DNA from 4 places in the Marinomonas sp. TI.3.20 genome. Region 1 is predicted to be linked to each of the others. Evidence: predicted binding sites of a transcription regulator. Region 1 holds the regulator's gene; each other region holds the start of a gene.

Region 1 (5,649 bases):
GTTAATCAATGCGGTTGGCACAACGATACTCGACAAACTTATGGTCATAGTGTGTTGTATTCACCAAATGGTGAGTTTCTTGATGGGTTGGAAGAGGAGCCTGGGTATTTTGTTTGCGACATTACCGATGAAGTGTTGCTGGAGTGTCGTAACAATATGCCTTGTTTATCGCATCGTCGTCTGTAAAAAAAGCGCCTTAGGTATTTCACTTAAGGCGCTTTAATCAAATAACGATTGTTAATCTTGTGCTTGCATAGCGAATTGTTCTATTCGGATAAGCCTAATTTCTTTTCTTCAGCTTCTCTTAGAAAGCGAAACAGTTTTTTTCTGTTTGTTGTATTACTCTGTAGAGAGGCTTCTTTTTGTGATGAGCGAATAAGTTGTCTCAGTTGTTGAATATCTTCGACCTCAGGGTGATCTGTTAGATACTCAGCAAGCACTTCTTTGCTATGTTCTCCAATGAGAGCATCACGTTTAAGCTCTAGTTGGTGGAATAGCTTGTTATAGGCAGCAGACGTACTATCAAATATGGCTATGCTGTGAGCAATAGATTCATGATCCTCAGTGCGCATCACTCTGCCAATATATTGTAGATGTCTTCTTGAAGCTTCGTGCTGTTTTATGCGAGTGGCTTCAGTAAGAGCGGCTCTCAATGTTTCAGACATCTGGATTTTCTTTTGCTGATTTTTACTCAGGCTTAATAATTTCTTACCTAGCTCTTGTAGGCCTTCCATTTCACGCTTGATCTGCGTTTTACTTTTAATAATTTCTTCATCGTCATCAATTTGATCAAAGTCTGTCATGGGAACCTATACTAAAAAAATGGTAGCAAGACCGAGGAAGGCTAAAAAGCCAACGACATCAGTCACAGTTGTTAAAATCACACTGGCGGCTAAAGCTGGGTCGATACCAAGTTTTTTTAAGAAAATTGGTAATAGCGTGCCTGTGAGTGCGGCAAAAAACAGATTTATGATTGTCGCGCTTGCAATGATATAGGCAATCTTTATGTTGTCAAACCAAAGTGCTGTTAAAGCGGCAATAACGGTCGCCCAAAGTATACCATTTAATACGCCAACAATGAGTTCTCTGTTTAAAAGCCATCGAGTATTGGTCGCACCTATCTGGTTTAAGGCAATGCCTCGAATGACAAGAGTCAGTACTTGAGACCCCGCAATGCCGCCCATGCTGGCAACAATTGGCATCAGAATAGCAAGCGCGACAATTTGATCTAGGGTGTGCTGAAATAAGCCAATTACATACGATGCGATGAATGCGGTAATTAAGTTGATGCCGAGCCAAACTGCGCGTCGTCTCGTTGTTTTTAGTATGGGGGCAAAAGTGTCTTCGTCATCGTCTAGGCCGGCCATACTCAGCATAGAGTGCTCTGCTTCGTCGCGAATTACATCAACTACGTCATCGATAGTGATTCGACCTAATAATTTTTTGGTGATGCTATCAATGACGGGAGCCGATACTAGGTCCATCTTTTCAAAGAGTTGTGCTACTTCGCTAGCGGGTGTGTTGGCATCAATAACGGTATTGTCTGTTTCCATAATGTCGCGCACGGTGCAATTCACGTCTGCAACCAGTAGTTTTGTTAGAGGTAGCGTTCCTAGTAGGCGATCAGAGCGACTCACAACCAGTAGGCTATCGGTCATGTCAGGGAGAGTCTTATGTCGGCGTAAGTAGCGAAAAACGATATCAAGGGTGATGTTTGGACGGATAGTGATTGTATCCGTATTCATCAAGCCGCCAGCAGAGTCCTCTGAGTAGCTTAATAGTGCTTCCACTCGCATTCTGTCTTGGCTGGACATGGAAGCCAGAACTTCTTTTACAACGGTCTCTGGGAGGTGTTGTAAAAGATCGGCAAGGTCATCACTTTCGAAATGCTCAGAAACAGCGACTAGGCGTTCTGTGTTCATGTTTAACATGAATTGTACGCCAATCTCTTCACTTAAGTATTGGAGTACTTCGCCTTCGTTTTTAGAGTCGATTAAATCCCAAAGAAGTTTACGTTCTTTTGGTGGGGATGACTCAAGTAAGCGGGCAACGTCTTGTGCAGGTAGGGCGCCGTTAAGTAAATAACGGATTTGCATGGTGGCACCGGATTCTAGAGATTCGGTGACCGTTTGAAGATGAGCGAGAGTGGTTTGTTCTGACATGGCCGTCCTTACTCGTCTTCGCCAAAGCGATCATGGATCAAGGCGATGATCGCTTTGATTGCTTCCTCTTCGTCTTCTCCATTGGTTTTGATCTTGATGTCAGTGCCTTTACTGGCTGCTAGCATCATCATCGCCATAATGCTTTTCCCATCCACATTACGACCATCTTTTTCAATGGTGATGTCAGAAGAGAAGCGTGAGGTTGTTTCGACCAGTTTTCCCGCTGCACGAGCGTGAAGGCCAAGTTTGTTTATGATTGTGACAGACTCTTCCAACATGTTTTTTCCTTATAGTAGAGAATCTAGTGCTGCAAATAGAGCGTCGTTTGTTTCTGCTGCTCTAAGCTTGTTTAAGGCGTCATCCGACTGTGCCAACTCTGCTATTTCGGCAAGTGTAGATAGGTGTTCGTCGCATTCCTGTGGCGGTACGATAAGTGCAAAGACTAAATCAATGGGTTTCTTGTCTATAGCATCGAAATCGATAGCAGATTGTAACGAAATTGCGATAACAGCAGTGTGATTGGCAGTTTCTAGGCGACAATGTGGGATAGCAATACCATTGCCTATGCCTGTGCTGCCGAGTTTTTCTCGACTTAACAGTGCTTCATAAATGGCTTCTTTGTCACAATGAAGTCGGTTTGCAGCAACTTCAGCAATGCTTTCAAGAATGCGTTTTTTACTGACGATGTCTTGTTTTGCTAGTACAAGGTCTGTTTTTAATAATGATTTCAATGGCATAGGGAAATATTATCCGTATTAGATCAATCGTTTTCGTTCATTTGAAGGAGGAATATTCATTGCCTCGCGGTATTTTGCCACAGTACGTCGTGCTACCTGTATGCCTTGGTCGGCTAAAACGGTGGCCAGTTTATTGTCACTTAGCGGTTTTTTAGCCGGTTCTTCCAGTACTAATTTTTTAATCATGGCTCTTATTGCAGTAGAAGAGCATTCGCCACCTGAGGCGGTGTTTACATGGCTAGAGAAGAAATATTTTAGTTCAAATATGCCTTTAGGTGTGTGCATGTATTTATGCGTAGTAACTCGCGAAATAGTAGATTCGTGCATGCCTACTTCTTCAGCTACATCATGCAACACCATGGGTTTCATGGCTTCTTCGCCTAATTCGAAAAAATCAATTTGACGTTTAACGATACAGCTAGTCACTTTTAATAGTGTTTCGTTGCGGCTTTGCAGACTTTTCATGAACCATTTGGCTTCTTGCAATGAATTCTTTATGTATGTTGCGTCTTCTGAGGTGGACGCAGTGCTTGCCATTGCAGAGTAGGTTTCATTAATTTTGACAGGTGGAAGGGCGTCATTGTTTAGTTCGACTTGCCAAGTGTTATTTATTTTTTTAACAGATACGTCAGGTATTACATAATCTGTGTCATCGGAATCAATAATAGAACCTGGACGTGGATTAAGTTGTTGAATTAACTCAACCACTTCTTTTAATGATTCTTCTTTGAGTTTTGTTTTTCGACTTAATTGTACAAAATCACGATTACCCAGCAGAGGTAAATAATTATCGACTAAATTGTAAGTGCTTTTGTACAGTGGGTGGTCGCGAAAGGCTTCTAGTTGGACTAATAAGCAATCGCGTAAGTCGGTTGAGCAAACGCCAACAGGATCAAAGCGTTGGAGTCTATGCTGCACCGCCATTACTTCGTCAAGTTCTAAGTCTTCTAGTTCGCTGGAGAGCGATTCCCATATATCTTCCGCTGTAATGCTCAAATAGCCATCAGATTGGACGCACTCGATAATTGCGTAAGCGATTTCAATGTCTCGGTCTGACATGTGCGTTAAATTGAGTTGCCAAATTAGATGGTCTTGAATGCTTTCTGAGGGAGCATTACGGCTCTCATAGTCGCTTTCGCCTTCATAGTTTGTGCTAGAAGTAACCGCGGCCGCTGAGTTTTGAAAGGTGTCGTCCCAGTTGCTGTCGATAGATAGCTCTTCAGGGATGCTGTCGGTCCACTCCGATTCGACACGAGCTTCTTCGCTTGAGCTCGCTTCAACTTTCTTATCGTTTGCTTCTTGTTGTTCTCTTGTCGGTGCTTCTGAACTGGCATAGTCATCATCGTCTATTTCTAATAGAGGATTTGACTCTAGAAATTCATGAATTTCTTGTTTCAGATCTAACGTAGAAAGCTGCAGCAACCGAATGGCTTGTTGCAGCTGAGGCGTCATGGTCAGTTGTTGACCGATTTTTAGTTGCAAGGACTGCTTCATAAAGAAACACTTCTAATAAGAGAAAATTGGAACGAGTTATGCATACTACTCCCTTTCGGCTGCAAAGATAAGGGGCTATAGGCGGAAGTCGTCGCCTAAATAAACCTTTTTTACTTGTTCATTGTTTATGACTGTTTGGGCATCACCTGAAGCAATGATTTTTCCATTACCAACGATATAAGCCTTGTCGCAAATATCCAGCGTTTCTCGTACATTGTGGTCTGTAATCAAAACACCTATGCCGCTTTCTTGTAAGTGTTTTATGATTAATTTGATGTCGCCGACAGAGATGGGATCAACACCAGCAAAAGGTTCATCCAAAAGAATGAACTTAGGGTTCATTGCCAACGCGCGAGCTATTTCAACGCGACGTCTTTCGCCGCCTGATAGTGCCATGCCTAGGTTGCTACGAATATGGGTGACATGAAATTCATTTAATAATGTTTCTAATCTTTCGTGCTTTTGCTCTTTGGATAATTCTTTGCGTGTTTCTAAAATGGCATAAATATTGTCTTCAACGGACATTTTTCTAAAAATTGAAGCTTCTTGCGGTAGGTAGCCGATACCTTTTTGGGCGCGAGTATGCATAGCGTTTTTGGTGATGTCATGACCGTCAATAAAAATGCCGCCAGCGTCGTTAGACACCATGCCCACTATCATATAAAAGCACGTTGTTTTGCCTGCACCATTTGGCCCAAGTAGTCCAACAGCTTGTCCTGATTCAACAGAAATGGAGACATCTTTAACGACTTGTCTTTTTTTGTAGCTTTTAGCAAGGTTTCTAGCTTCTAACAGGGCCATCTATTTCTCTTTTTTGTCATCTGCTGGTTGTAGTGTCATGGATACTCGGCCAGAACCTTGTTTCTTAGCGTTAAAGGTGCCAGTGTCTATGTGGTATAGAATATGATCTGCTGTGATTTTATCATCCATTCTATTGAGGTAAGCATTGCCTGATATGTCTAATGTTGAGCTGGTAACTTCATAGTTAATTTGCTCACCTCGACTGATCATCATGTTGCCATTCCAATCAATTTGTTGGCTAAATTTTGCAGGCTTGCCTGTGGCTACCAATTTGCTGAATTTGCGTGTTTTAGGATCCGTTGTTACTTTCAGGAATTGAGCTTGTATCTCAATGGATCCTTGTTTAACAAAAACATCACCTTTATAAGTCGCTATGCCAGTTTTTTGGTCTAAAAATGCTTCGTTAGACTGTATCGTCAGCGGTTTGCTTAAGTCATCAGGCAGTGCAAGTGCGT
Region 2 (5,649 bases), on a different contig from region 1:
GCAGGAAAAAATACGCCGACAACACACACTATCATGGTGTTTTGCATCTGCTTTACACTGGTGGTACCAATGAAGACACCATCCAACATAAAAGACCAAATACCCAACAGAGGAAAAATAATAAGCCAGGGTAGGTACAGAGCCGCGTCGTAGCGAACCGATTGCACACTGGTTAATAACCCTATGATTCCATTACCGAAAATCCAAAAAACAACCACCAGAATCAAGGCCGCAAGGCACGCCCAATAGGTAGAAAGACGCAATACCTTTTGAAACGAGGCTTTATCTTTACGTCCGTAATATTCGCCGCAAAGCGCTTCAACAGAAAAGGCAAAGCCGTCTAGACCATTGGAAATGATCATTAAAAATGTCAGTAAAACAGCATTGGCCGCGAGTACTGAGTCCCCTTGACGGGCACCTTGTGCGGTAAAAAACAGCATCACCAGCAACAAGAGAATGGTGCGCACAAACAGATAGCGATTTACCTGAATCAGCGCCATGTATTCACGCCATTTTACCAACGCTTTAAGAGGCACATGACCGTTGAAACCCTTTAGTTTATGCCACGCTAAAAAGCCTGCTACCGTGACACCCGCATATTGAGCAACAACTGTCGCCCAAGCGACGCCATCACTGGCCATTCCTAATTCATAGACAGCCGTGTAATCCAATATCATATTGACAACATTGATCACTAATAGCATCCATAATGGGCCTTTTGAATACTGCACACCGAAGAACCATCCCATAAGCGCGTAACCTGCCAATACTGCCGGCGCGCTAAAGATTCGAGCTTCGCAATACAAGCGCGCCCAAGGCTCTACATCGGCGCTTGGCGCCATTAAGGTGATCGCTAAATCGATAATGGGATGACGAAAGAGAATCAGCATTAAGCCAATAAATACACCCATCAAAATAGACTGCAATAGCAACTCTCGGACCCGACGCTCATCACCTTGTCCTAATGCTTGCGCAGTCAGACCTGTCGACCCCATTCGCAAAAAGCCAAATGCCCAAAACAGAAAGCTAAAAATACTCGCGCCAATCGCAACCGCTGCAAGATGGGTTGCGGTACCTAAATGACCAACGACCGCGGTATCCACCAGTCCTAATAACGGCGTAGTAATGTTGGATACCATAGGCGGCCAAGCCATGCGCCAAATTTTTCGATGCAAAGCGACATCGCTTTTATAAGAGTGGATAACTTGTTGAAAACTAAATAAAGGCACCAGAATCACAACCTTGTGGATACTTTTTGTATTGTGGATAAAAAGCCGTCTGATTCACATCGCCGGTTTCATTTTTAATGTGGGTAATTTGCCTACTTATACACAAACAACCCCTTTTTTAGGGAAATAAAACCGTATTTTAACGATAATTTTGTTTTATGGGAGGCTTTTTTCCTTATTTTTGGGAATAAGTCATTTTTACTCACCAATCAGTTTACCGTTTTATTATTCGCTTATTTCTGGGATAAGTGATGCTTTTTTCCACAGCGAGCGCTACAAGGCGTGAAAATTTTGCTAAACTCGCGCTTATTTTTTATGCACCGGAGACTCTATGAAAAAGCAACTTAGACCTTTATTAGAAGGATTGGCCGTAGGTTGTGTGTTTATCAGCATCACCATGCTGTTTCAAATTCCACTTTATATGAGCTTTATTATTGGTGCTTTAGCTGCGCTTGGCGGTTACCGTAATTCGATCAAGATGGATCGCGCTAAAAATAAGAAAAAATCCGACACCAACACACAGGATCACGATTAAATGAATGACTCTTTTCGTCCACCTTATGGCGAAGGCGATGGCACATTGCAAGCGGTCGGTGGCTTATCGGGATTACAAACATTAGTCGAAACCTTCTACCGGCTAATGGCGGAGACACCTGAGTACCGTCCGCTGTTTGACATGCACCCAAAAAACCTTTCACTGACGATCGAAAAGTTAGTGGCATTTTTATCAGGTTGGATGGGAGGAGAGCGTTTATTTTCGCAGAAATTTGGTCCTATTAGCTTACCTCAAGCCCATGCGCACTTGATCATTACTGAGAAGGAAAAGGCCATGTGGCTTAATTGCATGGAAGCCGCGTTAATTGAGCTGGGGTATCAAGAAGACCTGCGAGCTTATTTGCTCACCAAACTTGAGTTTCCCGCAGAGCGAATCCACCAAGTCAGTGCGGCACGCCATGGTCATAGCGACTAGCTTTTTATTGCTTTGCCAACACTGATGCCCAAACGCTTCGCTAATCGCATTAAGTTGGCCCGATCCATCGATAAATGACGCGCGGCTTGCGACCAATTACCGCTTGCTGCTTCCAATGCGTGACGAATCCTATCCTTTTGATATCGCTCGGTTTCTAGTCGTAAATCAATGGATTCAAAAGCGCTCTCTTGAGGCTCTTCCAATACAGCTTCGTCTGTTTGTACCTTTTCTTTTTTTAACTTACTTATCTGTAACCCAGTAAGATGCTGTGGTGTAATAACGGTAATGCCAGTGGGAGTGTCCGCTTTAGCAAATAAAGCCGCTCGAGAAATAACATGCTCTAGCTCTCGAACATTGCCCGGCCAGTGATACGCTTCTAGCAAAGAGATCGCGGCGGCCGATAAAGTAAGCTGTTGAAGCCCTAATTTACGACGAAAGCCTTCCGCAAAAAATCCCGCCAATAGAGGTATATCACCTTGTCTCTCTTTCAATGCAGGCACTTGGATAGGAAACACACTAAGGCGATGGAAAAGATCTGACCGAAAGCGATGTTCGGCAACTTCCTGTTCCAAGCGTCGATTGGTCGCGGCAATTATCCGTACATCTACTTTGCGAATATCATCCTTACCCACGGCTTGGATCTCTTGATTTTGAATCGCTCTTAGCAAACTACCTTGTACTTCTAATGGCAGCTCGCCAATCTCATCCAAAAAGAGGGTACCACCATCGGCGAGGACAAACTTTCCTTCACGGTCACGATCGGCGCCGGTAAAGGCGCCTTTTACATGGCCAAATAACTCACTTTCAATCAAGTTTTGTGGAATCGCCGCGCAATTTACATACACCATAGGCGATTGCCTGCGATTGGAGGCATGATGGAGAGAACGTGCGACCAGCTCTTTACCCACACCGGTTTCGCCTTCTATTAAAATCGCAAAATCGGAAGGCGCTACCAGCTTAATTGCTTGATGAAGCGCTTTCATTACATCACTTTGACCAATCATCTCATAGCCGTCTTTGACTCTTGCCTCTTCGCTCATGACCTGCAACGCATGTTCCGCTCGCTGAGATTTTGTCTCCAACTGCTCCATTAACATCGCGGTATTCAGTGTCATCGCCGCCATGGTGCCAATGATCTCAAGCGCTCTGGTGTCGATATTATCAAATAGGTTAGGCGTAATGCTGTCTAGCGTCACCACACCAATCAACTTGCCATCCAAATACAAGGGCACGCCCATGCAAGAATGCACGCGCAAATGCTCATCATGGCCTAGCACCATGCCGTCGTAAGGGTCAGGTAAAGAAGAATCAGACGGGAATCGAACGGGGTAGTGGCCCGCACAGATTTCGCTCAGCCGTGGGTGCTCGGTAATGGTAAAGCGTCGTCCCATTAGGTCTTCAGACAAACCGCGCTGAGCAATCGGCGTCAACACACCGTGATGATGTATCAGCAATACCACCGCATCACAATTAATGGTCGCTCGAACCGCGTAGACCAATTGCTCAAAGCGGTTAGTTTGCGTTACCGCACTCGCCAAATCCAGCGCAAAACTCAGTAAGGCATTGTTTGAAACCTGATTCATTCTCTTCAACCTATGAAATAGCTAAGATAGAGTCATTTTGACACATAAGAAACATAAAGACCTATTTATATTTGTGTCTATATGACTCTATTGAAATATTTTTATTTTTAAACCATTGAAAAATAACGATTTATTTTGTTGGCACGACTTTCGCTATATAAACAGTAATAGAAATTCAATTACGATACTTTAGTAGAAAGGAGCACCACCATGCTATCCCAAACACATATAGATACAGTAAAAGCGACTATCCCATTGTTGGCTTCAGCTGGCCCAGCGATTACTGAGTACTTTTACCAGCGCATGTTTACTCACAACCCAGAGTTGAGTGACATCTTCAACATGACAAACCAAAAAACAGGTCGCCAACCAGCGGCTTTGTTTAATGCCATTGCGGCTTACGCGACTCATATTGATAACTTAGAAGTCTTAACCAGCGCTGTGATGCGCATTGCTCATAAGCACACTAGTTTTAACATCCAGCCTGATCAATACGACATTGTTGGCCATCACTTGATTGAAACCCTGCGTGAACTTGCGCCAGAGGCTTTCACTCCTGATGTAGAAGAAGCTTGGGTAGCGGCTTACGCTCAATTAGCCGAAATCTTTATCAAGGTAGAAGGTGACCTATACGCGAAAAATGCGGCCGAAACCGGTGGCTGGAAAGATTTCCGTGAATTCCGTGTGGCGTCTAAAACACCAGAATCTGAATTAGTCACTAGCTTCGTTCTAGAGCCGGTAGATGGTAATCCTGTAATTGACTACATTCCTGGTCAATACCTAGGTGTTAAAATACATCCTAAAGGTAACCAGTACGACGAAATCCGTCAGTACTCTTTGTCTACCACTGCCAATGGCAAAAGCTACCGCATCAGTGTCAAACGTGAAGGAAATGATGAGATGGCGGGCGTGATGTCTAACTATCTACATGATCACATTAATGTCGGTGACATTGTCGAAGCGATGCCACCAGCGGGTGACTTTATCTTCGAAGACAAAGCAAAACCTGTTGTGCTTATTTCTGGCGGCGTTGGCTTAACACCGATGCAAGCTATGCTGGATACCTTTGCTAAGCAAGGTTACAGCCAGCCAATTAGTTACTTACATGCTTGTGCTCACGAAGGTCAGCATTCCTTTAAAGCACACGTAAACAGCGTTAAAGCGCAATTGCCTCAACTGTCTGTTCATACTTGGTATGAGCGCGCTAACGAAACAGAAGAGGGTGTTTACGAAGGTAATATGCAACTAGCAGACATCAAAGACGCTTTGCCTTTGACAGATGGGGATTTTTACCTATGTGGTCCAGTCGGTTTCATGATGTTTGTGAAACAGCAATTACTGACATTAGGCGTTGAAGCGGACCGTGTTCATTACGAATTATTCGGCCCACATCAAGACGTTTAAGCCATCTTTATCGTGGCATCTTAATCATCAGTCTGGCTGGCGTAGCGCTAGCTAGGCTCTTGTTTAAAAGGCAATAACGCGTGGGTATCTTGATGATACTCGCGCACCGCTTGCGCTTCTTCCTCACAGAAATTCCCAATCGCCTCTCGAAATCCTTGATGAGCAATGTAATGTACGCTGTGGCTAAAAACAGGTTCAAAGCCACGAGCAATCTTGTGTTCCCCTTGTGTACCCGGATCGAAATGCTGTAACCCTTTTTCGAGACAAAACTCGATTCCTTGGTAATAACAAGCTTCAAAATGCAGGCAATCCACTTCTTCCATACAGCCCCAATAACGCCCATATAGTGAATGATCATCAAAGAAACACCACGACGCGGCGATCGCTTCGCCTTCTCTGTACGCCTGCACCAAGAGGATTTGATCGCCCATGGTGTCCGCCAATAAGCCAAAAAATTCTCGAG
Region 3 (5,649 bases), on a different contig from region 1:
CCTGAAAATCAATCGCTGTCTTTTCTAAAGCAGTCTTTTTTCGAAAAATTAACGGAAGAAGAACAAGATAGAACAAGTGAAACTCTGGCTGAAAACAAGCAAAAATCAGTAAAGAACTGGTTTGACGACTACAAAATTCCTGCAAGCCTACGCCAGTTTGTACCAAACAATTACGATGAACTGTCTTGGATGAAGTTATCGCCATCTGTCAAAATCGCCACTTTGTGCGACGAAGATGGTATTCAGGTTTCTCTTACTCGCATCAAGGCCGGCGCACATATTCCAACGCACACTCATGCCGGTGAAGAAATTACATTGGTATTGGAAGGCGCATTTTCTGATGAGAAAGGAGTGTATGCCCGTGGTGACTTTGTCAGCCGTAATGCGAGCCACAAACATAAGCCGATGGTAACAAAAGACGCTGAATGTATCTGCTTAACAGTACTGGATGCGCCAATTGAGTTTACGGGTTGGCTTACTCGTTTCTTCAATCCTATTATGCGTCGCTATCACCCACAAACTCAGTAAAAACAGAGAGAACGCTTTTTTAAGATATTGAAAGATGACGACCGTTTTTCCGAAGATAGGCTACAACAAGAAATATTTTTGAAAATATGGTACAGTCCTTGTTCAACTAACGATAAGGACTTAATTATGGCTACTAAGAAGAAGCAACCAGCCGCTTCGGAAACGTCGGAATCTATTGAAAAGCAAATGCAGGAATTCCTTGCACGTGGCGGCCAAATCGACAAAATAAACTCCGGTGTTAGTGGTCAGTCTCAGCTTACGGGATCTCGTCATATTTCCCTAGGCAACAATAAAACGAAAAGCCAATAAGCTTTTCGTTTTATTGTTTGAGCAAGAGAACCGCACAACCTATATCGAAAAACCAATTAATCACTCTTCCCCGCATCAAATATCACATCGTTAAAGATGGACGTAAACGCTAAGATTTACGACAAAATAACGTTCCTAAATATAAATGCGTTAGACTAGAATTCAAATAATATCACCTTAAAGGATCTATCATCCATGCTCACTGAATCTGATCGTGCCTTTTTCAGGCCTAAATGGCGACGTGTTGCCGCTACCTTATTCTGTGTAGCTTGGTCAGCTTTGGAATGGTCTGATGGCGAAGCATTCTGGGGGAGTGTTGCTATTGGGATTACTATTTACTGCCTATGGAACTTCTTCTACAAGTTTAATGACAATAATACGTCGCAAGATTCGTAAAAGCTTAACAGGCAAATATCTGCCTTTTTATCTTCTCCGCTATATTACTTACTAGGCAAACGTCACAATATCGTAAACCAAGCTCCTTGGTAAAAGCGTATTCCATACCCTCCTAAGACATTTATTCGTCTCAACTTTTGCTATATTGATTGCTATAGAGTTTTGTATTTTCTTTTTCCGATGTGTGGAAAGCCTCTCTTACCGTCGAAAAGAAAGTAAGCCTCCCTAACGACTCTATCGCTGCTGGTTCTCCAGTTGGCGGTTCTTGCCCACCTACTGGTGGGCTTTTTTATGTATTAACGCTTTGCGTTATTTATTGCATTTCATTATCCAATTAGGCCCGCTAACCTGCAAAAAGCCTTTGGTCATATTTTAGCCATCTAATTGTCACCCACCTGTCACATTTGCACTCTAGTCTCAATAGTACCAACTAAGAGTCTTCCCCCTAGCGGAGCGCCATTGTGATACAAGTAGAACAATTGATTGCCAATAAATCACCTCAGTTCTTCAACAAGAGCCCACTTATTACTCGCCCTACATTGAGCGTACTAAAACACTTATTTCACGAAAATGAAGTGAATCATTTTTTAGATAAAAATGAGGATTGCGCTGGTTTCGAGTTTATTGATCGAGTCTTAGACCATTTCAATTTCACTTATCAAGTTGGTCAAATGGACCGTCGCAATATTCCCGCCAGCGGCCGCGTGATGATCATTGCTAATCATCCACTTGGTGCACTTGATGGCTTAGCACTATTGCGCTTAGTGGGAGAAATTCGTCCTGATGTGAAGATCGTTGGTAATGATTTATTAATGGGATTCGATGGCCTCAAAAGCCTCGTGTTACCCGTCGATAATATGGGCGGAAAGACAGGGCGCCAGCAACTTAAAGCGATTATGAATTGCTTACACAATGAAGAAGCCGTCATTATCTTTCCTGCTGGAGAAGTTTCCCGCCTATCGCCTAGCGGCGTAAAAGATCAACGCTGGAACCATAATTATCTCAAACTAGCTCAGAAGACCAACAGTCCATTGCTACCGGTTCACATTGGTGGTCGCAACTCGATATTATTTTACACCAGCTCTTTGATTTATCGCCCACTGTCTACTATCCAGCTCGCTAACGAAATGTTTCGTCAAAGAAACCGAAAGATACCAATGCAAGTAGGCCAAGCGATTCCAATTCAAGAATTGGCCAAACTACCGTTAAATGATAAAGAAAAAAGTAAGCTGGTAAAGCGTCACCTTTACCGCATTGCAAAAGGCAAAAAACCACTCCTTAAAACAGAGAAAACAGTCGAACATCCACAGAATCGGCAATTAATTCGTAACGAATTAAAGCAGTCTGAGCTCCTTGGCAGTACCAAAGACAACAAGCAAATCTACTTATTTAATTACGACCCCATGTCCGTCATTATGAAAGAAATCGGGCGTTTACGGGAGATTTCCTTTCGTAAGGTAGGCGAAGGTACTGGCGAACGCTCTGATGTAGACAAATTTGATCAACATTATCGCCATTTGATTTTATGGGATGAAGAAGAATTAGAAATCGTCGGGGCGTATCGTATCGGGGAAGTTGCTCGTTACATGAAAGAAGATAACCAAAATCGGATTTATAGTGCGGAATTATTCCGTTACTCATGCGATATGGAGCCCTATTTTGAACAAGGTATTGAGCTGGGCCGCAGCTTTATCCAGCCTAAATATTGGGGGAAACGCAGCCTAGATTATTTATGGTATGGCATTGGCGCTTATTTAAACCGTCATCCAGATATTCGTTATATGTTTGGACCTGTGAGCCTAAGCAACAGCTACCCACAAATTGCCAAAGATTTTATCGTGTCTTTCTACACACTGTATTTTTCAGATAAAGAACATTTGGCCAAATCATTTACACCATACCAGGTTAACCCAGAGCACACTGAAATCATTTCAGGATTATTCTCAGGCACAAGCTACGAAGAAGACTTTAAAATCCTGAAAGAACAACTCGGACATTTTGGTGCCAGCGTTCCAACGTTGTTTAAACAATACAGTGAGCTCTGTGAAGAAGGTGGGGTTCGCTTCTTAGACTTTGGAGTCGATGCCGACTTTGGCTACTGTGTGGACGGTTTAGTCCTAGTAGACCTAAATACAGTCAAAGAAGCGAAACGAAAACGTTACCTAGATCAATGATGATGACGATTTGAGTGGTGGGGTTTCTGGTGATTTTTATCATGGGGTAACTTGAATAAAACAAGATAAGCGATCTTAATCACCAGCATCACAGTTAATACGATAAGAACGATCAGTTGTAGATCCATGCTATCACCACTTATTTGTAATTTTAAACGGGTGCGTTATGTCACTTTCTAAGTGTAGCTTATATCATTATTAAACAGCAAAAAACTGTGCATTTATTGATCTACGGCACTAAATAATAGCAACGACAGGCCTTAATTTGGCTTATTATTAGGTGAGTCAAATTATCATTTGAAGCAAAATGCCAAGTTTTACTCAAATATGAATGACTTATGGTAAATGGCGCAGGTCTTGCTTGAGAGAATAGAGTTACCCCTTTATTTTACCTGACACATTAGTTTCATCTCAAAAATAGATATTGGAGCTGGAAATGATTGAGAAAAAGTACCTAAAAACCAAACCACAATGCAAAGTAAAATTTGCGCTTCCTGCCGACAAAGTTGGTAATGCCAAAAAAGTAGCTGTTGTTGGCGACTTTAATAATTGGGACTGCAACGCAAACCCAATGAAAAAACAAAAATCCGGCGTGTTTGCCTCTACGTTAAGTTTGGGAATTGATGCCGCTTATCAGTTTCGCTATGTATTAGATGGTACAGAGTGGATCAATGATGAAATGGCCGATGACTATGTACCAAGCCCAATAAGCTATGATACAAATGGTGTCATTAGCCTCTAAAAATAGCTTCCTAGTCTATTTCTACGTCTCTCTTTCATAGTGTGGACCAGAGGCGCTACTTTTTTCTCAAGTCCTTATTTTGAGGGCACTTCTGTACCTGCTTAAAATAAAACACTTCCTTTGCCTAGCCTCCTAGCTTTATCCTTAGACCACTAATTAATGGATTCAGGCTGCAATTAATAGTCAAAAAATGTACAATTGTTTTTATTAAACGCGCGTTTAATAAAAACGCAGCAATCAGTATCTCGATTATTCAAGCGAATATATCGTCAAGACACTAAACGATTAAAGAGGTTTACCATGGCACATCAGCAGCAATATATTCACGGTCGCTACCTTGCATCTACAAGCGGAGAACATTTCGAAACGCTAAACCCTGCAACAGGTGAAGTCATTGCCACTATCGAGCACGCTGGACAAGCTGAGCTAGATGCTGCTGTTGAGTCGGCAAAAAAAGGGCAAAAAGTATGGGCTGCAATGAGCCCGGTAGAACGTGGCCGTATCTTAAAAAGAGCAGCAGAATTACTACGTGAAAACAATGAAGAACTTGCTCGATTAGAAGTACTCGACACCGGTAAACCATTACAAGAAGCTATATGTGTTGATATTGAAACCGGTGCAGACGTAATAGAATACTACGCAGGTCTAACCGACAAAATCCAAGGCGAATACCAAGATCTTGGTAACGGCAACTTCTACTACACTCGTAAAGAGCCTCTTGGCGTATGTGCTGGTATCGGCGCATGGAACTACCCAATTCAAATCGCTTGTTGGAAATCAGGGCCTGCACTGGCTGCAGGTAACGCCATGATTTTCAAACCATCTGAAGAAACACCGTTAACAGCACTGAAATTGGCTGAGATTTACACTCAAGCTGGCTTACCGGATGGCGTGTTTAATGTGGTTCAAGGCGATGCTCGCACTGGCCAGATGATTACCGCGCACCCAGGTATTGACAAGGTATCGTTTACTGGTGAAGTGGGTACAGGTAAAAAAGTCATGGCCGCTTCTGCACAATCTCTGAAGCAAGTAACCATGGAATTAGGGGGCAAATCCCCAATGATTATCTTTCCTGATATGCCAGTTGACCAAGCTGTGTCTGCCGCGATGCTAGCCAATTTCTATACTCAGGGTGAAGTTTGTACCAACGGTACTCGTGTTTTTGTCCATGCAGACATCATGGATGCTTTTACTAAAGAATTAAAAACTCGTACTGAAGCCATGATCATTGGCGACCCAATGGACATGGATACACAAGTTGGCGCATTGATCTCTAAAGATCATATGCAAAAAGTACTTGGCTTTATTGATGCGGCCAAAGCATCTGGCGCAACGTTATTGTGCGGTGGTTATCAAGTCACTGACAATGGTTTAGAAAACGGCGCCTTCGTGGCACCAACTGTCTTCACCAATTGCACCGACGACATGCCGCAAGTACGTGAAGAAATCTTCGGACCAGTTATGTCTGTTTTAAGCTTCACCGATGAAGATGACGTTATT
Region 4 (5,649 bases), on a different contig from region 1:
ATAGATGATCTCGACACACAAGATGTTAGAGAACTAAAAGGTGTTGGCGATGCCATGGCTGAGAAGCTAGCAAAGCTGCACCTAAATACGGTACAAGACTTACTTTTTCATCTGCCTATTCGCTACCAAGACAGAACCCGCGTTGTGCCAATCGGCCAATTACGCTTCGGAGACGAAGCGGTTATTGAAGGCATATCAACTGGCTGTGAAATAAAAATGGGCAAACGTCGCAGCTTAGTGTGCCGAATTAAAGACGCTACAGGAACCTTGTGCCTGCGTTTCTTTCACTTCTCAGCAGCACAAAAAAAACAACTTGAGTCTGGAACGCGCATTCGATGTTTTGGTGAAATACGCCGTGGCAGTACCGGATTCGAAATATACCATCCCGAATATAAAACGATCAACGACGATGATACTCATTCAGGTAGCGACCAGCTGACGCCAATTTACCCTTTAACTGAAGGCATTACTCAAGCCAAGATACGCACACTTTGCGAACAAGCTTTAGAGCGCCTTACGCCATACAATCTAAAAGAATGGCTACCCGATAGCATTCGTCAGCAATTTGGCCTTCCCCCACTAGATGATGCGATTCGTTTTCTCCATCATCCAACAACTGACGCAAACCTAGAGCAGTTAAAAGCAGGTGCTCATCCAGCACAATACCGTCTCTCTTTTGAAGAACTAATGGCTCATCAACTGTCTTTGATTGGTAAAAAAATTAAAGCAAAAGAAGATAAGGCCATTCAGGTTGTTGAGTCAGGTCAACTTGCTCAGGGGTTATTAGAACAACTTCCTTTTTCGCCAACCAATGCGCAGCAGCGTGTTTTTCGTGAAATATTATCCGACCTAAAATCTGGACATCCTATGCTCCGTCTTGTTCAAGGAGACGTTGGATCAGGTAAAACCCTTGTCGCTGCATTAGCAGCTGCCGCCGTAGTAGATGCCGGCTACCAAGTGGCGATTATGGCACCAACAGAAATTCTCGCCGAGCAGCACCTCGCTAACTTTACTCATTGGTTTACTCCGCTTAACTTAAAAGTCGCTTGGATGGCTGGCAAACTAAAAGGCAAAGCACGCGAAGCAGAGCTTGAAGACATCGCTTCGGGAGCCGCTCATATCATTGTTGGCACACATGCCTTGTTCCAAGAAAATGTCCATTTCGATCGCTTAGCACTCGCGGTGATAGATGAGCAACATCGCTTTGGCGTTCATCAACGTATGGCGTTACGCGAAAAAGGCTTAAAACAAGGCTTTCAACCTCATCAGCTTATTATGACCGCTACCCCTATTCCTCGCACACTGGCCATGTCAGCCTATGCAGATTTAGACTGTTCAATCATCGACGAACTGCCCCCAGGAAGAACACCTGTAAACACCATAGTGGTATCAGATCAACGTCGTAGCGAAGTGATTGAGCGGGTAAAAGTAGCCTGCCAAGAAGGCAAACAAGTATATTGGGTTTGTACTCTCATTGAAGAATCAGAGGCGCTGCAATGCCAAGCAGCAGAAGACACAGCTATTTTATTAGAAGAACAGCTAACTGGACTTAATATAGGCTTAGTTCATGGACGGCTTAAATCGACAGAAAAAGCCGATATTATGGCGCGATTCAAAGCAAATGACATTCAGTTACTGGTTGCAACAACCGTCATTGAAGTTGGGGTAGACGTGCCTAATGCCAGCTTAATGATTATCGAAAACCCTGAACGCTTAGGCTTAGCTCAGCTACATCAGTTACGAGGCCGAGTAGGTCGTGGCCAAACGGCCAGTCACTGTGTGCTTTTATATAAGGCTCCTTTAGGGCAGCAAGGAAAAGAGCGCTTATCTACTATGAGAGAAACCAGTGACGGCTTTAAGATCGCCGAAAAAGACTTAGAGTTACGCGGCCCTGGCGAATTACTAGGCACCAGACAGACAGGCCTTTGGGAATTCAAGGTTGCTGATTTACAGAGAGATAAAGCATTGTTAGACGATGTTCAAAAAGCGGCCACTCTGCTCCATCAGCATTATCCAGAATGTATATCACCCTTGCTTTTGCGGTGGTTACCAAATCATAGCCAATATTTAAACGTATAGCTTCTTTTAGACAGCTCAAAAAAAAGGCGTTAGATTGCTCCAACACCTTTTTTAATTTTGCCTATCAGCACTGCTATCGATCAGCGCTTCTATCTATTAAAAACTTGATAAGCTACGGGATGCTAACCACAGTCGTATTTTTCACTTCTTCCATGGCGACATAGGTACGAGATTCTCTTACATGCGGCAAGGTTAGTAATGTTTCACCAAGCAGCAACCGATAAGAATCCATATTAGACACTCGCGCTTTCAATAAATATTCAAAATCACCAGCGATCAAATGACATTCAAGAATTTCAGGTATTTCTGTGACCGCGGTTTTAAATTCGTTAAAACCTTCAGGAGATGTCGTTTTTAAACGAATTTCTACGAATACCAGTAAGCCAGCATCCACCTTTTTAGGGTCAACTAACGCACAATAGCCCGTAATATAACCATTACGTTCTAGACGTCGTACACGCTCTAAACACGGAGTCGCGCTCAAGCCTACACGACTGGCTAATTCAACGTTCGACAAACGTCCGTTGACCTGCAGTTCCCGCAGAATTTTTTTATCTAAACGATCAAGCGGCTTAGTTGAGTTGTCCATTCGAAATGGATCTCCTTTGTCACACTAAAGTATTGTTAAGTCTATCATGTAGATACTAAATTATGGGGAGCACTTTTTATAAAATATTTCTGTTGTTTGATGACTAAAATATAGCGAGTCATTATTAGAACAGAATGGATATTTTGCACTGATATGGTGCTTTTTACGTTATCTTACGAATTGCTTCCTTATTTTACACTTCCTGATGCACTAATAGGTAACATAATCGTCAATTGGATAATCTAGATTATTACTTTTAAACATAAATTGGATATTTTTTATACACGATTTTGCTAAAAACGGCTCACCTTGCAAAAATTAAGCATTAAAAAAGTCATTTATAGCATTTTACCCTTGACTAGAAGCTATAAACAGTCATTCTATTAGACATTGCAGCGTTCTTTCAGAAGAATATTCTGCATCTAATGATACAAAAAAAATAAATAATCATATTGTTGGCAATATTTTTGCATTATTTTCATTCAAGTCCAAGACTTACAAAGAGTGAAAAGACAAACAACACACACAAAAGAAATGCCTGGGAGGCTAAATCAATGAAATCGAACGTTTGTAAACTATTCGCAATGGCTGCTGTCACTGCAGCAATCAGCACGGCTGCTGCTGCTGGCACACTAGATGACGTTAAAGCAAAAGGTTTCGTACAATGTGGCGTAAGCCAAGGCGTACCAGGATTTTCAAATGCTGATGATAAAGGTAACTGGACTGGTATCGATGTAGACGCATGTCGTGCCGTAGCCGCTGCCATCTTCAATGACCCACAAAAAGTCAAGTTCACTCCTCTTTCTGCTAAAGAACGTTTCACCGCACTACAGTCAGGTGAAATTGACATTCTTTCTCGTAACACAACATGGACTTACACTCGCGATGTTGCGCTAGGTCTTGACTTCACAGCAACCAATTTTTATGACGGCCAAGGCTTCATCGTACATAAAGAGCTAGGTGTAAAATCTGCATTAGATCTTGATGGCGCTACCGTTTGTACTGAGCAAGGTACAACAACAGAATTAAACATGGCGGATTTCTTCCGCAAACACAAAATGTCTTACGTTCCTGTTATCGTCCAAAAAGCAGACGAAGCTGTCGCAGCCTATGCATCAGGTCGTTGTGATGTATTTACGACGGATAAATCTGGTCTTGCCGCTTGGCGTACTAAGATGAAAAATCCTAAAGACAACATAATCCTTCCGGAAACTATTTCTAAAGAACCACTAGGTCCTGTTGTTCGTCACGGCGACAACCAGTGGAAAGATTTGGTTACTTGGGTAATGTTTGTTCAGGTTAACGCTGAAGAAATGGGCATTTCATCTAAAAACGTAGCGCAAATCAAAGCTGACTCTAAAGACCCATCTGTTCGCCGTCTATTAGGCGCTGAAGGTGACATGGGTAAAGATCTAGGTCTTAGCGCTGATTGGGCTTACAACGTTATCGCAAAAGTAGGTAACTACGGTGAAGAATTCGACCGTAACGTAGGTAAAGATTCTCCTCTAGATCTTCCTCGTGGCCTAAACAATCTTTGGAACAACGGCGGCATCATGTACGCGCCACCAGTTCGTTAATATAGTATTAAATAACTTCGTTTAGTTATTTCCCAGCAGCAAAACTCGCTGCTGGGAATTTTCCCTTCCTTATCCATCTGACGAGCAGTTTGCCTGAACCAAGATGAGCGATATTAAAAAACCTACTAAAAAAAGCTTTTTGTACGATGCGGGAACACGTTCCATCATCTTCCAAATTTTGCTTTTAGCCCTTGTTGTCTTTGTTTGTTATTACTTATTTAGTAACTTACAAGCCAACCTAGATAACCGCGGAATTTCTACTGGTTTCTCTTTTTTGAATCAACCAGCTGGCTTTCCAATCCTTATTCACCTTATTAGTTATACTGAAGCCGATACTTACGGGCGCGCATTCCTCGTCGCTTTAATCAATACTTTTGTTATTTCTATTCTCGGCATCTTCTTTGCGACCATCATTGGCGTCGTTATGGGCCTGGCCCGTTTATCAAAAAACTGGTTAGTCGCACGTTTAGCAACGGTATACATTGAAACGTTGCGGAACATTCCACTCTTACTACAAATATTCTTTTGGTATTTTGCCGTATTAGCCGCATTACCCAGCCCAAAACAAAGTTATGAATTTGCCGATTTTTTCTTGAATAAACGCGGTATTTATTCTCCAAATCCAATCACACAAGATGGCTTTGGTATCGCAATTATGGGCTTTATACTGTCTATTTTTGCCGCTATTGCACTGATTGTATGGGCGAAAAAACGTCAAACTAGAACGGGACTTTGGTTCCCTGCCTATTGGTCTGCTCTTGGTACTATTGTGGTGATTACCTTTATTGCCTTTGCCGTTGCAGGATTCCCACTAGAGTTCGACCTTCCTGTAAAAAGTCGTTTTAACGTTACTGGTGGGATGGTATTGCCTCCAGAGTTTGTTGCCGTGCTTATTGCACTGTCTACTTATACCGCCTCTTTCATTGCAGAAATTGTACGTGCTGGTATTTTGTCCGTCAGTTGGGGACAAACGGAAGCCGCTCGTTCACTAGGTCTTAGTGACAACATAACTCAGCGTTTAGTGGTTTTGCCGCAAGCATTGCGAGTCATGATTCCACCACTAACTAGTCAGTATTTAAACTTGGCGAAAAACTCATCTTTGGGTGCTGCCGTTGCTTATCCTGAATTGGTTGCGGTTGTGATGGGCACAACGCTTAATCAAACGGGTCAAGCAATTGAAACCATTGGTCTATGTATGCTGGTATACGGAACCTTGAGTTTAACTATCTCATTGTTCATGAACTGGTATAACAAAAAAATGTCTCTCATCGAGCGCTAGGAGGTAGAACATGGCTATCGTATTTAAACCATCACCCAGCCTCCCACCACCATCTACTTCGGTGGGTGCTGTTGCTTGGGTTCGACAAAACTTATTATCGTCACCGCTGAATATTATTTTAACGA

What was found. The regulator sigma-54, encoded in region 1, starts transcription at its own class of promoters, with help from an activator protein. The targets are predictions, from matches to a motif close to TGGCACNNNNNTTGCTNT.
Region 2: the regulator sigma-54 is predicted to act here: its motif matches at 3,922-3,939, upstream of hmpA (NO-inducible flavohemoprotein).
Region 3: the regulator sigma-54 is predicted to act here: its motif matches at 3,754-3,771, upstream of V6259_RS11655 (isoamylase early set domain-containing protein).
Region 4: the regulator sigma-54 is predicted to act here: its motif matches at 3,125-3,142, upstream of V6259_RS00460 (amino acid ABC transporter substrate-binding protein).

Annotation. Positions count from the first base shown of each region.
Region 1 is NZ_JBAKAS010000002.1:117,331-122,979, reverse strand. Features, by position in the region: gene V6259_RS03120 (carbon-nitrogen hydrolase family protein) at 1-186, shown strand, start outside; gene yjgA (ribosome biogenesis factor YjgA) at 267-803, opposite strand; gene mgtE (magnesium transporter) at 810-2,162, opposite strand; gene V6259_RS03105 (HPr family phosphocarrier protein) at 2,171-2,440, opposite strand; gene V6259_RS03100 (PTS sugar transporter subunit IIA) at 2,450-2,899, opposite strand; gene V6259_RS03095 (RNA polymerase factor sigma-54) at 2,918-4,393, opposite strand; gene lptB (LPS export ABC transporter ATP-binding protein) at 4,469-5,194, opposite strand; gene lptA (lipopolysaccharide transport periplasmic protein LptA) at 5,195-5,649, opposite strand, start outside.
Region 2 is NZ_JBAKAS010000001.1:208,512-214,160, reverse strand. Features, by position in the region: gene V6259_RS00960 (MATE family efflux transporter) at 1-1,154, opposite strand, end outside; gene V6259_RS00955 (hypothetical protein) at 1,561-1,764, shown strand; gene V6259_RS00950 (group II truncated hemoglobin) at 1,765-2,199, shown strand; gene norR (nitric oxide reductase transcriptional regulator NorR) at 2,196-3,782, opposite strand; gene hmpA (NO-inducible flavohemoprotein) at 3,993-5,186, shown strand; gene V6259_RS00935 (GNAT family N-acetyltransferase) at 5,234-5,649, opposite strand, start outside.
Region 3 is NZ_JBAKAS010000010.1:98,062-103,710, forward strand. Features, by position in the region: gene V6259_RS11635 (ChrR family anti-sigma-E factor) at 1-528, shown strand, start outside; gene V6259_RS11640 (hypothetical protein) at 655-837, shown strand; gene V6259_RS11645 (hypothetical protein) at 1,033-1,233, shown strand; gene V6259_RS11650 (lysophospholipid acyltransferase family protein) at 1,695-3,407, shown strand; gene V6259_RS11655 (isoamylase early set domain-containing protein) at 3,844-4,149, shown strand; gene betB (betaine-aldehyde dehydrogenase) at 4,450-5,649, shown strand, end outside.
Region 4 is NZ_JBAKAS010000001.1:97,506-103,154, forward strand. Features, by position in the region: gene recG (ATP-dependent DNA helicase RecG) at 1-2,079, shown strand, start outside; gene lrp (leucine-responsive transcriptional regulator Lrp) at 2,192-2,668, opposite strand; gene V6259_RS00460 (amino acid ABC transporter substrate-binding protein) at 3,223-4,245, shown strand; gene V6259_RS00465 (amino acid ABC transporter permease) at 4,349-5,524, shown strand; gene V6259_RS00470 (amino acid ABC transporter permease) at 5,535-5,649, shown strand, end outside.